One region of the Vibrio gallicus genome, then DNA from elsewhere that is predicted to be linked to it. Evidence: predicted binding sites of a transcription regulator. Region 1 holds the regulator's gene; each other region holds the start of a gene.
What was found. The regulator MetJ, encoded in region 1, represses methionine synthesis genes. The targets are predictions, from matches to a motif close to TTAGACNTNTANANGTCTAA.
Positions count from the first base shown of each region.

Region 2: OCU28_RS10420 (MetQ/NlpA family ABC transporter substrate-binding protein) is a predicted target of MetJ. The motif match lies at 1,698-1,717, and genes of this name have one in related genera.
Region 3: metK (methionine adenosyltransferase) is a predicted target of MetJ. The motif match lies at 1,854-1,873, and genes of this name have one in related genera.
Region 4: metN (methionine ABC transporter ATP-binding protein MetN) is a predicted target of MetJ. The motif match lies at 1,613-1,632, and genes of this name have one in related genera.

Region 1 is NZ_AP024871.1:151,312-154,529, forward strand. It holds gene rpmE (50S ribosomal protein L31) at 1-159, shown strand, start outside; gene OCU28_RS00725 (malic enzyme-like NAD(P)-binding protein) at 329-1,594, shown strand; gene metJ (met regulon transcriptional regulator MetJ) at 1,644-1,961, opposite strand; gene OCU28_RS00735 (O-succinylhomoserine (thiol)-lyase) at 2,143-3,218, shown strand, end outside.
Region 2 is NZ_AP024871.1:2,235,349-2,238,566, reverse strand. It holds gene pgi (glucose-6-phosphate isomerase) at 1-1,567, shown strand, start outside; gene OCU28_RS10420 (MetQ/NlpA family ABC transporter substrate-binding protein) at 1,737-2,540, shown strand; gene dusA (tRNA dihydrouridine(20/20a) synthase DusA) at 2,762-3,218, shown strand, end outside.
Region 3 is NZ_AP024871.1:2,091,940-2,095,157, forward strand. It holds gene tkt (transketolase) at 1-1,567, opposite strand, end outside; gene metK (methionine adenosyltransferase) at 1,945-3,099, shown strand.
Region 4 is NZ_AP024871.1:578,413-581,630, reverse strand. It holds gene OCU28_RS02750 (YitT family protein) at 298-900, shown strand; gene gmhB (D-glycero-beta-D-manno-heptose 1,7-bisphosphate 7-phosphatase) at 980-1,534, opposite strand; gene metN (methionine ABC transporter ATP-binding protein MetN) at 1,713-2,747, shown strand; gene OCU28_RS02735 (methionine ABC transporter permease) at 2,737-3,218, shown strand, end outside.

The sequences.
Region 1 (3,218 bases):
ACTTTTGAGTTCAATACAACTCTAGGTAAAGATTCTATCCACCTTGACGTGTGTGACAAATGTCACCCATTCTACACTGGTAAGCAACGTATCGTTGATACTGGCGGCCGTGTAGATCGCTTCAACAAGCGTTTCGGTGCTCTATCTTCTAAGAAATAATCTTAGTTGCTAGAAAAAAAAGGTCGCATTTGCGGCCTTTTTTCGTTTTTGTCTGGTCATAAATAGAAAGTATTAAGTAGACTCTAAGGTATATGAACTTTCGCCATGCAATCTAAGCGGAATCTTCATACCTCTAGTTAGTCGTCGATTTCAAAAGGATTTCTTTTCTATGCCAGATGAACCTACCGCGGATGATTTTCGCCAACAAGCCCTCAATTATCATGAATTCCCTAAGCCCGGTAAAATTGGTGTAGAGCTCACCACAGCAGCTGAAACGGCTGTGGACCTCTCGCTCGCTTATAGCCCCGGAGTTGCAGAGCCAGTACGTGAAATAGCTCAAAATATCGACAGTGTGTATAGGTACACAGCCAAAGGCAATATGGTAGCCGTTATCTCTAATGGTACCGCTATCTTAGGTTTGGGTAATTTAGGCCCAATGGCGTCAAAGCCGGTTATGGAAGGTAAGTCTCTATTATTTAAACGATTTGCAGGGCTAGATTCTATTGATATACAGGTCAAGCACCGCACCATAGATGAGTTTGTTGATACGGTAACAGCCATTGCTGATACCTTTGGTGGTATCAATCTAGAAGATATTAAAGCACCAGACTGCTTTGAAATTGAGCGTCGCTTGATTGAGAACTGTGATATTCCGGTATTCCATGATGATCAGCATGGAACTGCGATAGTCACGGCAGCAGGAATGTTAAATGCGATTGAGCTGCAAGGAAAACAGCTTTGCGATTCGACCATTGTTTGCTTAGGGGCTGGTGCTGCGGCAGTTGCCTGTATGGAGCTGTTGATAAAATGCGGTGCGTTGCGAGAGAAGATTTATATGCTCGACCGCAAAGGGGTTATCCATACACGCCGCGATGACCTTAATGAATATAAGCAGTTGTTTGCCAGTAATACAGACAAGCGTACCTTAGAAGACGTTATCGAAGGTGCCGACTTATTTCTAGGGGTATCAGGTCCTGATCTACTCTCTGCTGAAGCACTAGCTTTGATGGGAGACAAACCCGTGGTTTTTGCGTGCTCTAATCCAGACCCTGAAATCCAACCACAGATAGCACATCAAGTGCGTGATGATTTGATTATGGGAACTGGACGCTCTGATTATCCCAATCAGGTCAACAATGTGATCTGTTTTCCGTTTATTTTTCGCGGGGCGTTAGATGTTAGAGCCAGCGAAATAAATATTGAAATGAAACTGGCTGCGGTAGAGGCGATTCGTCAACTGGCAAAAGAGCCCGTCCCGAAATCGGTGTTGCAGGCTGCAGGAGTTGATTCTCTAGAGTTTGGTTCAGGTTACATCATTCCAAAACCAATGGACCCGCGCTTACTACCACGTATTGCAACGGCTGTTGCAACCGCAGCGATAGAGTCTGGTGTGGCAAGAATCGAACTACCCGATAATTACATGCAATCGCAATGAGTTATCAGTGAGCTAAAGACATCCTCGGGTATGAGGGTGTCTTTAAATATTATTCATCAAATGTTTCTAGTTCAATACCTAGCTCGGTCATAATTTGTTTGGCTTCAGTTGGGATCTCATCGGGACAATCCTTTCTTAAATCTTCATCGGTAGGCAGCGGTTGACCGGTATAAGCATGTAAAAAAGCTTCGCACAATAGCTCACTATTGGTTGCGTGACGTAAGTTATTAATTTGGCGTCGCGTTCTTTCATCGGTCAAAATCTTTAGTACCTTAAGGGGAATAGATACCGTAATCTTTTTAACTTGGGTGCTTTTTTTGCCGTGCTCTGCATAAGGGCTAATGTACTCGCCGTTCCAATCTGCCATGGAAAACCTATATTTACCGATTAAGGGATACTGATAACATGATTTTAGCGATGTTTACTGCTACAAGTAAAGGCATTTAGACGTCTAGATGTGTTGAAGTCCGATAATAGGAAAGGTAATCTATAGGAATATAAGTGATTGGTATCCAGATTCGCCACTCATTGTCAAAGGAAGGCTTAAAATGAGCAGTAAACATAAACCATCAACAATCGCAGTTCGTACTGGTATCGAGTCTGATACACAGCATCATGCCGTTGTTCCTCCGATTTATTTATCAACCAATTATGGTTTTCCGTCATTTGGCGATGTACCGACATACGACTATACCCGTTCAGGTAACCCTAACCGTAACCTATTAGAAACGGCTTTATTTGAATTGGAGTCTGGGAAAGGTGCGGTTGTTACCAATTGTGGAACCTCGGCATTGAATCTTTGGGTTTCAACATTTTTAGGCCCAGATGATTTAATCGTTGCTCCCCACGATTGTTACGGTGGGACCTATCGTTTATTTAATACCCGCTCATTAAAGGGTGATTTTAAGGTTGAGTTTGTTGATCAATCTGATGACACTGCGTTCTCTCAAGCTCTGGCTAAAAAGCCAAAGCTTATCTTATTAGAGACTCCTTCTAATCCATTGGTTAGGGTGGTTGATATTGCTAAGGTTTGTGAGCAAGCTAAAGCGATTGGTGCACTTGTCGCAGTCGATAACACCTTCCTAACTCCAATATTCCAAAAGCCTTTAGAACTTGGGGCTGATTTTGTTATCCACTCCACCACCAAATTTATTAATGGCCATTCTGATGTTATTGGCGGTGTAGTTATTACCAAAGATGAGCAGCATGCTGATGAATTAAGCTGGTGGGGTAATTGCATCGGTGCTACCGGCACGCCTTTTGATAGCTATATGACACTACGTGGTATCCGTACTTTAGGTCCGCGTATGCGTGCTCACGAAGAAAGTTCGCAGCAGATTCTTGAGTACCTAAAAGCACAATCACGAGTGAAAACTATCTACCATCCGAGTCTACCGCAGCACCCTGGGCATGATATCGCCAAGCGTCAGCAGACTGGGTTTGGCAGTATGTTGAGCTTTGAGTTTGATGGCAGCATGGATGAACTGAAGGTGTTTGTGAGTGGCTTAACCCTATTCTCATTAGCTGAATCGTTAGGTGGTGTAGAGAGTTTGATTTGTCATCCAGCGACTATGACCCACCGCGCTATGGGAGAGGAAGCACTGGCTGAAGCTGGTATCTCTCA
Region 2 (3,218 bases), 440 kb from region 1:
AGATCTATTTGCAGCTGATTCACAACGCTTCACTAATTTTTCGAAGGCGTTTGGTGACGACATTCTGGTTGATTACTCTAAGAACTTAATCGATCAACAAACCATGACTCATCTATTTGATCTTGCTAAGCAAACCGAACTTCAATCGGCAATCGATGCAATGTTCTCTGGTGCTAAGATCAACCAAACAGAAGGTCGCGCTGTTCTTCATACCGCATTGCGTAATCGCAGCAACACTGCAGTTGTTGTAGATGGTGAAGATGTGATGCCTGCAGTAAACGCAGTTTTAGACAAAATTAAGTCATTCACTGATCGTGTAATCGGTGGAGACTGGAAAGGCTATACAGGTAAAGCTATCACTGATGTTGTAAATATCGGTATCGGCGGTTCAGACCTAGGTCCTTACATGGTGACTGAAGCGCTATCACCATTTAAAAATCATCTAAATTTGCACTTTGTTTCAAACGTAGATGGCACCCACATTGCTGAAACACTGAAGAAAGTTAACCCTGAGACAACACTATTCTTGGTAGCATCAAAGACCTTTACTACTCAAGAAACAATGACCAACGCACACTCTGCTCGTGATTGGTTCTTGGCTTCTGCAACTGACGAAGCACACGTTGCTAAGCACTTCGCAGCTCTATCTACCAATGGCCAAGCAGTGTCTGAGTTTGGTATTGATACTGACAACATGTTTGAATTCTGGGACTGGGTTGGTGGTCGTTACTCTCTATGGTCTGCAATCGGTCTTTCTATTGCACTAGGTGTAGGTTACGACAACTTTGTTGAGCTACTTGCTGGTGCTCACGAGATGGATAACCATTTCCGTTCAACGGAACTAGAAAACAATATACCAACCATCTTGGCACTGATTGGTATTTGGTATAACAACTTCCATGGTTCTGAGTCAGAAACTATCTTACCTTATGATCAGTATATGCATCGCTTTGCCGCTTACTTCCAGCAAGGTAACATGGAATCAAACGGTAAATACACTGACCGCAATGGTGACGCAGTAGATTACCAAACAGGTCCAATCATCTGGGGTGAACCAGGTACTAATGGTCAACATGCGTTTTATCAGTTGATCCACCAAGGTACTAAGCTAATTCCTTGTGATTTCATTGCGCCAGCAGTAAGCCACAACCCAACAGGTGACCATCATCAAAAACTGATGTCGAACTTCTTTGCTCAAACAGAAGCGCTGGCATTTGGTAAGTCACAACAAGTAGTTGAAGCTGAATTAAAGGCTGCGGGTAAATCTGACGCTGAAATCGCTGAACTAGCACCATTCAAGGTGTTTGAAGGTAACCGCCCAACTAACTCCATCTTAGTTAAACAGATTACTCCACGTACTTTAGGCAACCTAATTGCTATGTATGAGCACAAGATCTTTGTTCAAGGTGTTATCTGGAATATCTTTACCTTTGACCAATGGGGGGTTGAGCTTGGTAAGCAACTAGCAAACCAAATCTTACCTGAGTTGGCCGACAACACCGCAGTGGACTCTCATGATAGCTCAACTAATGGTTTGATTAATGCGTTTAAACAACTGCGCAGTTAAGCCTTAACGTTTAGTTAGACAGAAGACCAGCCTAGTGCTGGTCTTTTTTTATATTGCACCTTATTAAATATACTTAAAGGTTATATCTGTTGTGAATTGCAATCTCGTAATAATGGAGTAACATAGGCATTTAGATGGCTAGAAGTCTTAAATGAATTATGGAGTTAGAATGAAAGGGATTAAGAGCGTAATAGGTTTGACACTAATCTCAGCGTTGGCTTTAGGCCTAACAGCTTGTGGTAAGGAAGAAGCTAAGGTGATTAAGGTTGGTGCTACTGTCGGCCCTCACGCTCAGGTGGTGGAAGCGGTGGCTAAAGAAGCGGCTAAACAAGGCCTAAAAGTTGAAGTTGTTGAATTCTCAGATTACGTTACACCTAATGCGGCGTTAGACGATGGCAGTATTGATTTAAACAGTTATCAGCATCAACCGTTTTTAGATAACTATAACCAAGGGCATGACTCGCATCTAACCTCTATTGGCCGCTCTATTTTGATGCGAATGGGAATCTACTCAGATAAATTCGACTCTTTAGCTGCGTTACCAAATAAAGCAAGAATCGGTATTCCAAATGACCCAACCAATGGTGGTCGAGGCCTACTACTGCTTGCTCAAGCAAAGCTTATTACCTTAAAGTCTGATGTTGGATTTAAAGCGACACTACAAGACATCACTTCTAATCCCAAGCAGCTACAGTTTGTAGAGGTTGATGCAGCTCAATTACCTCGCGCATTAGATGACTTAGATGCAGCGGCAATTACTATGAACTATGTAATGTCTTCCGGGTTAGACCCTAAGAAACAAGGTATTTTCCTCGAAGCCAAAGATGCCCCTCTAGCAGTAATGGTTATCGCGGCGCGTGAGGACCATAAAGATGATGCTGATTATCAGAAGTTTGTGAAAATATTCCAATCGCAAGCGACGCGAGAATTCCTTGAAAAAACCTTTAAAGGAACGATTGAGCCTGCATTTTAGTTGTAGTTGAATCTTTCCAAAAAAACTAAAGCCTGCCAAGACAATGTCTAAGCAGGCTTTTTTAATTTAGTGAGATTCTGGGATTGATGGATATTCAACCACACCGTATAATCCGCACCTCAAAGTTGAAGGGCTAGATGATTCCAGTCGCTTTCACTTATAGCAATACTTATCGATTAGCATTGGATAGGTGTTGTTTAGCTCAATATAAGGTCTAAATTATGCATTCATCCTCACGCTTATCCGTCGCTCCTATGCTTGATTGGACGGATCGACATTGCCGATACTTTCACAGGCTGTTGTCACAGAATACTTTGCTGTATACCGAGATGGTTACTACAGGTGCAATTATTCATGGCAAGGGTGACTTCTTAAAGCATGACCAAAGTGAACACCCTGTTGCGTTACAACTAGGCGGGTCGAATGCAAAAGACTTAGCTCATTGTGCAAAGCTAGCTCAAGAGCGAGGATATGACGAAGTGAACCTTAATGTAGGTTGCCCGTCAGATCGAGTTCAGAACGGTCGATTTGGTGCGTGCTTAATGGCGGATCCTGAGCTGGTGGCAGAGTGTGTTGCAGCGATGAAGTCTGAGGTTTCTATTCCTGTTACCGTTAAAACACGTATCGGAATCGACGACCAAGATTCATATGAATTCTTAACTCGCTTTATTTCTATAG
Region 3 (3,218 bases), 590 kb from region 1:
GGTTTTGGCGAGAGAAGATAAGCGCTGTTGGTGCATCTTTACGCTCAATAGCCAGTTTCCAAGCAACCGCAGATTCAACTTGGTCACATGGACGCCATGTGCTCATGTTTGGAGTCATACGCAGTGAAGCTACTTGCTCTACTGGTTGGTGCGTTGGACCATCTTCACCCAGACCGATTGAGTCATGAGTGTAAACTTGGATGTTCTGAATCTTCATCAGAGCCGCCATACGCATTGCATTACGCGCGTATTCCATGAACATTAGGAAGGTTGCACCGTACGGTACAAAACCGCCGTGCAGAGCAATACCGTTCATGATAGCTGTCATGCCGAACTCACGTACACCGTAGTGGATGTAGTTGCCCGAGAAATCATTCGCTTCAAGAGACTTAGAGCCAGACCACATGGTTAGGTTTGATGGCGCAAGGTCAGCAGAACCACCCATGAACTCAGGAAGCATTTGACCAAACGCTTCTAGTGCGTTTTGTGATGCTTTACGTGATGCAATGTTTGCAGGGTTTGCTTGAAGATCAGCAATGATTTGGTTTGCTTTCTCTTCCCACTGTGCCGGAAGTTCGCCGTTAACGCGACGCTTAAGCTCAGCTGCTTCTTGCGGGTATGCTGCTGCGTAAGCTTCAAATTTCGCATTCCAAGCCGCTTCTTTTGCAGCGCCAGACTCTTTTGCGTCCCACTGTGCGTAGATATCAGCAGGAACTTCAAATGGACCGTGCTCCCAACCAAGGGCAGCTTTAGTGGCAACGATTTCGTCTTGACCCAGTGGTGCGCCGTGACAGTCGTGTGTGCCCGCTTTGTTTGGAGAACCAAAACCAATTACAGTCTTAGTACAGATAAGTGTTGGACGAGGGTCTGCTTTTGCCGCAACGATAGCCGCGTTGATTGCTTGTGCATCATGGCCATCTACTGCTGGAATTACGTGCCAGCCGTAAGCTTCAAAACGCTTAGGCGTATCATCAGAGAACCAGCCTTCAACCTCACCATCGATAGAGATGCCGTTGTCATCCCAAAAAGCAACCAGCTTGCCAAGACCTAGAGTACCCGCTAGAGAACATGCCTCGTGTGAGATACCTTCCATCAGACAGCCGTCACCCATGAATGCATAGGTGTAGTGGTCAACGATGTCGTGACCTTCTTTGTTGAACTGAGCCGCAAGTGCTTTTTCAGCCATTGCCATACCAACCGCATTGGTGATGCCTTGACCTAGAGGACCTGTGGTGGTCTCGATACCAGGTGCGTAACCATATTCTGGATGACCTGGAGTCTTAGAGTGCAACTGACGGAAGTTCTTAAGGTCATCGATAGATAACTCGTAGCCCGAAAGATGAAGCAAAGAATAGATCAGCATTGATCCATGACCGTTTGACAGTATAAAACGGTCGCGGTCAGCCCATTCAGGGTTTGAAGGGTTGTGGTTCAAGTGACCACGCCATAATACTTCGGCAATATCAGCCATCCCCATTGGGGCGCCTGGGTGACCAGAGTTAGCTTTTTGTACGCCATCCATGCTTAAAGCGCGGATTGCATTGGCTAGATCTTTTCGGGAAGACATGTCTGCTCCTGAGTGCATATGCAATTGATGGAATTATTCCTAGACTTAACTGCCCAAGAGTTGGATGCATCTACAGCACCTCTCTATAATTAGGACCAGCTAAGGCGACTATTGTCGCAGAGCACAATTATTACCGCAAACGCTTTCCATCATTCAAGCGCTACTATCTATTTTTGTGCCTACAACGACTTTTATTTACGCTTTACAGCCCAACGACTGACAAAGTGAGCATTTAACTCACTTTTATATGCAAATAAAGCTTGTATTTCGGTCATTCAAATTTAGAATAGACGTCCAGAAGTAGAAACATCTACTTAACAATCATCTTAAGGGATGCCAATGCATCTTTTATCAACTAAATAGAAGGGAGCCCATCTATGGCTAAGCACCTGTTTACCTCTGAGTCGGTTTCTGAGGGACATCCTGACAAAATTGCAGACCAAATCTCTGATGCGGTTCTAGATGCAATTATTGAGCAAGACCCTAAGGCACGCGTAGCGTGTGAAACATATGTAAAAACCGGCATGGTCATGGTTGGTGGTGAAGTTACCACTTCTGCATGGGTCGATATTGAAGAGCTTACACGTCAAACCGTACGTGAAATCGGTTACGTTCACTCAGATATGGGCTTTGATGCCGATTCTTGCGCGATTCTAAATACCATTGGTAAACAATCGCCAGATATCAACCAAGGTGTTGATAAAGCAGACCCTAAAGATCAGGGCGCTGGTGACCAGGGTATTATGTTTGGTTATGCAACCAACGAAACCGATGTATTAATGCCGGCACCAATCACTTATTCTCACCGATTAGTTGAGAAGCAAGCCGAAGTGCGTAAGAACGGTACACTTCCTTGGTTACGTCCTGATGCTAAATCTCAGGTAACTTTCCAATACGACCAAGGTAAGATTGTCGGTATTGATGCAGTCGTTCTATCTACCCAACATAGCGATGACATCTCTACTCCTGAGCTTCGTGAAGCTGTAATGGAAACCATTATCAAACCAGTACTTCCAACGGAGTGGCTAAATAAAGAAACCAAATTCTTTATTAACCCAACCGGTCGCTTTGTAATTGGTGGTCCTATGGGTGACTGTGGTCTAACTGGTCGTAAGATTATCGTAGATACCTACGGCGGCGCAGCACGTCACGGTGGCGGTGCATTCTCTGGTAAAGATCCATCTAAAGTAGACCGCAGTGCTGCTTACGCTGCACGTTATGTAGCGAAGAACATCGTTGCTGCTGGTCTGGCTGACCGTTGTGAGATTCAACTTTCTTACGCAATTGGTGTTGCCGATCCAACGTCTATTATGATTGAAACCTTTGGCACTGAAAAAGTATCACATCAGATCATCATCGAAGCAGTACGTCAAAACTTCGACCTACGCCCATATGGCCTGCAAGAGATGCTAAATCTACTTCAACCAATCTATAAGAAGACCGCAGCATACGGTCACTTTGGTCGCAACGAATTCCCATGGGAAGCGACAGACAAAGCCGATATTCTTAAAGATTTTGCGGGTATTAAATAACCGCCTCGAACTCTGTTTACTAAAACCTCAGCCTTGCTGAGGTTTTTTTATGCCTGAAATAAAGTGAGCGTGAACTAATTACACCCAAAATTTGTAATTGATGGTATCTAAGACAATAG
Region 4 (3,218 bases), 430 kb from region 1:
ATTCGGATAGAATTAAATGGGCAAATTAGCATTAAACGACCAAAAGCAAACGTTTTCGTCGCGGTAATTACGGCATTCTACCTAATTTAATTGATATCACAAATTGTTTTATGTCCATGTGTTATATCAATATTTACTCACATCTCCCACTAAGGATTTTGAGTTCTCTTACTGATAAGGCTCACTTTACACTCTGTAAAAACAAAATTACACGATACCAACATCAATTACTGTTAAAAACTTCGTTAAATGTAAGTTTTTAGATATTCTACGTGCCTAAAAGAAATGGGACTAAAAATGAACAAACACAGTATATTAGAAGACTGCGCCGCGATATTTACCGGTACTTTACTCGTCGCTATTGGTATATATTTTCTTAAGTCGTCATCTATGATTGTCGGGGGGACTGCGGGGGTAGCATTACTTTTAAGCAAGTTCACTTCTCTATCCCTTGGAAGCCTGTATTTCTTAGTAAATATCCCTTTCTATTTTTTAGCTTGGTTTCGCCTTGGCAAGCGATTCACTATCAATAGCATCATCTGTGTCACCTTGGTCTCAATCATGACCGATAACATCCACCATGCAATGACCTTTTCAACGCTATCGCCTATATTCGCAGCCATTGCTGGCGGAACCTGTATCGGGCTTGGCTTACTGATATTATTTCGCCATAGAGCAAGCTTGGGGGGATCGAACGTACTCTGCATCGTAATTCAAGATAAAATGGGAGTGCCAGTTGGCAAGAGTCAATTGATATTTGATACCTGCATTTTACTTACTTCCCTCTACTTTATCCCTTTGGTACTGATAGCTTGGTCCATCTTAGCCGCCGTATTTATTAATATGATCCTATGGATGAACCATAAACCGACACGCTATACGGTTCACTATGAGAAATAAAAACAGCCCCTTAAATTAGGGGCTGTTTTATCGTTATGGCTGGGCCTTGCACATACATGATTGTTATATCAAAGCAGCTTTAACGAGATAGAACAAACTGAGGAACATCCGCGATACTATCTAATACAACATCAGCAATAGTTTCGCCCTGTTCCGTTACTGGCTTACCGGTTCGTACCAGAATCTTTGTACCTACGCCCGCCGACTCGGCAGCCATTAGGTCTTCGGCTTTATCACCGACCATAATCGATTTAGCCATATCTATGTTTAGAAAATCACGCGCAGAGATAAACATCCCAGGCTTCGGCTTACGACAATCACAGTCTTGTTTATAATCACCGATGCCATGCTCAGGATGGTGTGGACAGTAATATATGCCATCAAACTCAACACCATGGTCCGAAAAGTTCCAATCCATCCATTGCGTTAATGACATAAAGCGGTCTTCGCTAAACTTCCCTCGAGCAATACCTGACTGGTTTGTAACCAGCACCAACATATAGCCTTGCTGTTGCAATGCCTTGGTTGCCTCAAATACACCATCTATATATTCAAAGTCATGTTCATCATGTACATAGCCGTGATCAACATTTATCACGCCATCACGGTCTAAAAATACGGCAGGTTTAGCCACTGACAGTCTCTCTTAAAAAAGCAAAGTTCAAGCTGATTATTGCACGCTTTAACTTTCCTCGCACTCCTGATTTGAGTTTTAGCCGTCTAGACGTAAAAATATCTATTGACTTGGGTCAATGAAACCCCTAGCATCTCAAGCATAGTCACCCTAGTCCCTCCAGTTTACAGGTTCATTGATGATAGAAATCAACCAAGTTAACAAGGTATTTTATCAAGGCAATCGCCCTATAAATGCCTTAGTAGACATCAACCTAAATGTTGAAAAAGGTCATATTTTTGGCGTTATAGGTTCATCTGGCGCAGGTAAAAGTACACTGATTCGCTGTGTAAATATGCTCGAAGTACCAACTAGCGGCGAAGTTATTGTCGACGGTGTTGATCTTACCAAGCTAAACGATAAAGGACTATCTCAAGCACGCCGTAATATTGGCATGATCTTTCAGCATTTTAACCTTCTTGCCTCACGTACAGTGTATGACAATATTGCTCTGCCATTAGAGTTTGCAGGAAGAGACAAACAGCACATTGAAGCTAAAGTATCTGAGCTACTAGAGTTAGTAGGACTTACTGACAAAAAAGATACCTACCCTGCAAATCTAAGTGGTGGGCAAAAACAACGCGTTGCTATCGCGCGGGCGCTATCTAGCGATCCTAAGGTGTTGCTATGTGACGAAGCCACCAGCGCACTTGACCCAGCCACAACCCAATCAATCCTAGCGCTGTTGAAAACCATCAATAGGGCTCTGGGAATTACGATCCTAATCATTACTCATGAAATGGATGTAGTGAAAAGTATCTGCCATGAAGTGGCGATTATCGGCGGTGGCAAGCTAGTCGAAAAAGGAACCGTGGGTGAGATATTTGCTCGTCCTAAGACTGAACTTGCGCGTAAATTTATTCGTTCAACCTTAGACCTTTCAATCCCAGACGATTATCAAAGCCGTCTAAATGAAACTCGCCTGCAAGGTAGTTACCCTCTAGTTCGCTTAGAGTTTACTGGCGCAACGGTTAAAGAGCCGGTAATAAGTCAGATGGCACGTAAATTTAACATCGACGTATCCATTTTGAGCTCCGATCTCGACTACGCTGGTGGTGTGAAGTTTGGCATGCTGGTAGCTGAGCTATTTGGTACCGAAGAATCAGAGAATTCAGCAATTGAATATCTAGAACAACAAAACGTAAAAGTAGAGGTACTTGGCTATGTCATTTGATTTGATTGCACAATGGTTTAGTTTAAATAATGGCCTGATACTTAAAGCGACTGGGCAGACCATCTATATGGTGGCATTTTCTGGAATAGTTGGCTTTGTAGTCGGGATCCCGTTAGGGGTTATTCTGCATACCAGCAAAAAAGGCGGGTTGTTAGAAAACGTACGTCTAAACTCTATTTTAGGCGCTATCGTAAATATCGGACGTAGTGTTCCATTCTTGGTGTTAATGGTAGCAATTATACCGCTAACCAAATTACTCATTGGTACCTTCATTGGCACTACCGCAGCCATAGTTCCGCTCACTATAGGTGCCATACCATTTGTTGCTCGATTAATCGAAGGGGCTTTGTTAGAGGTTTCTAGTGGCTTAGTCGAAGCGGCCCAATCAATGGGAGCGACACCACTACAAATTATTTCTAAGGTTTTGCTTCCTGAAGCGCTACCGACCATTATTAATTCAGTGACTATTAC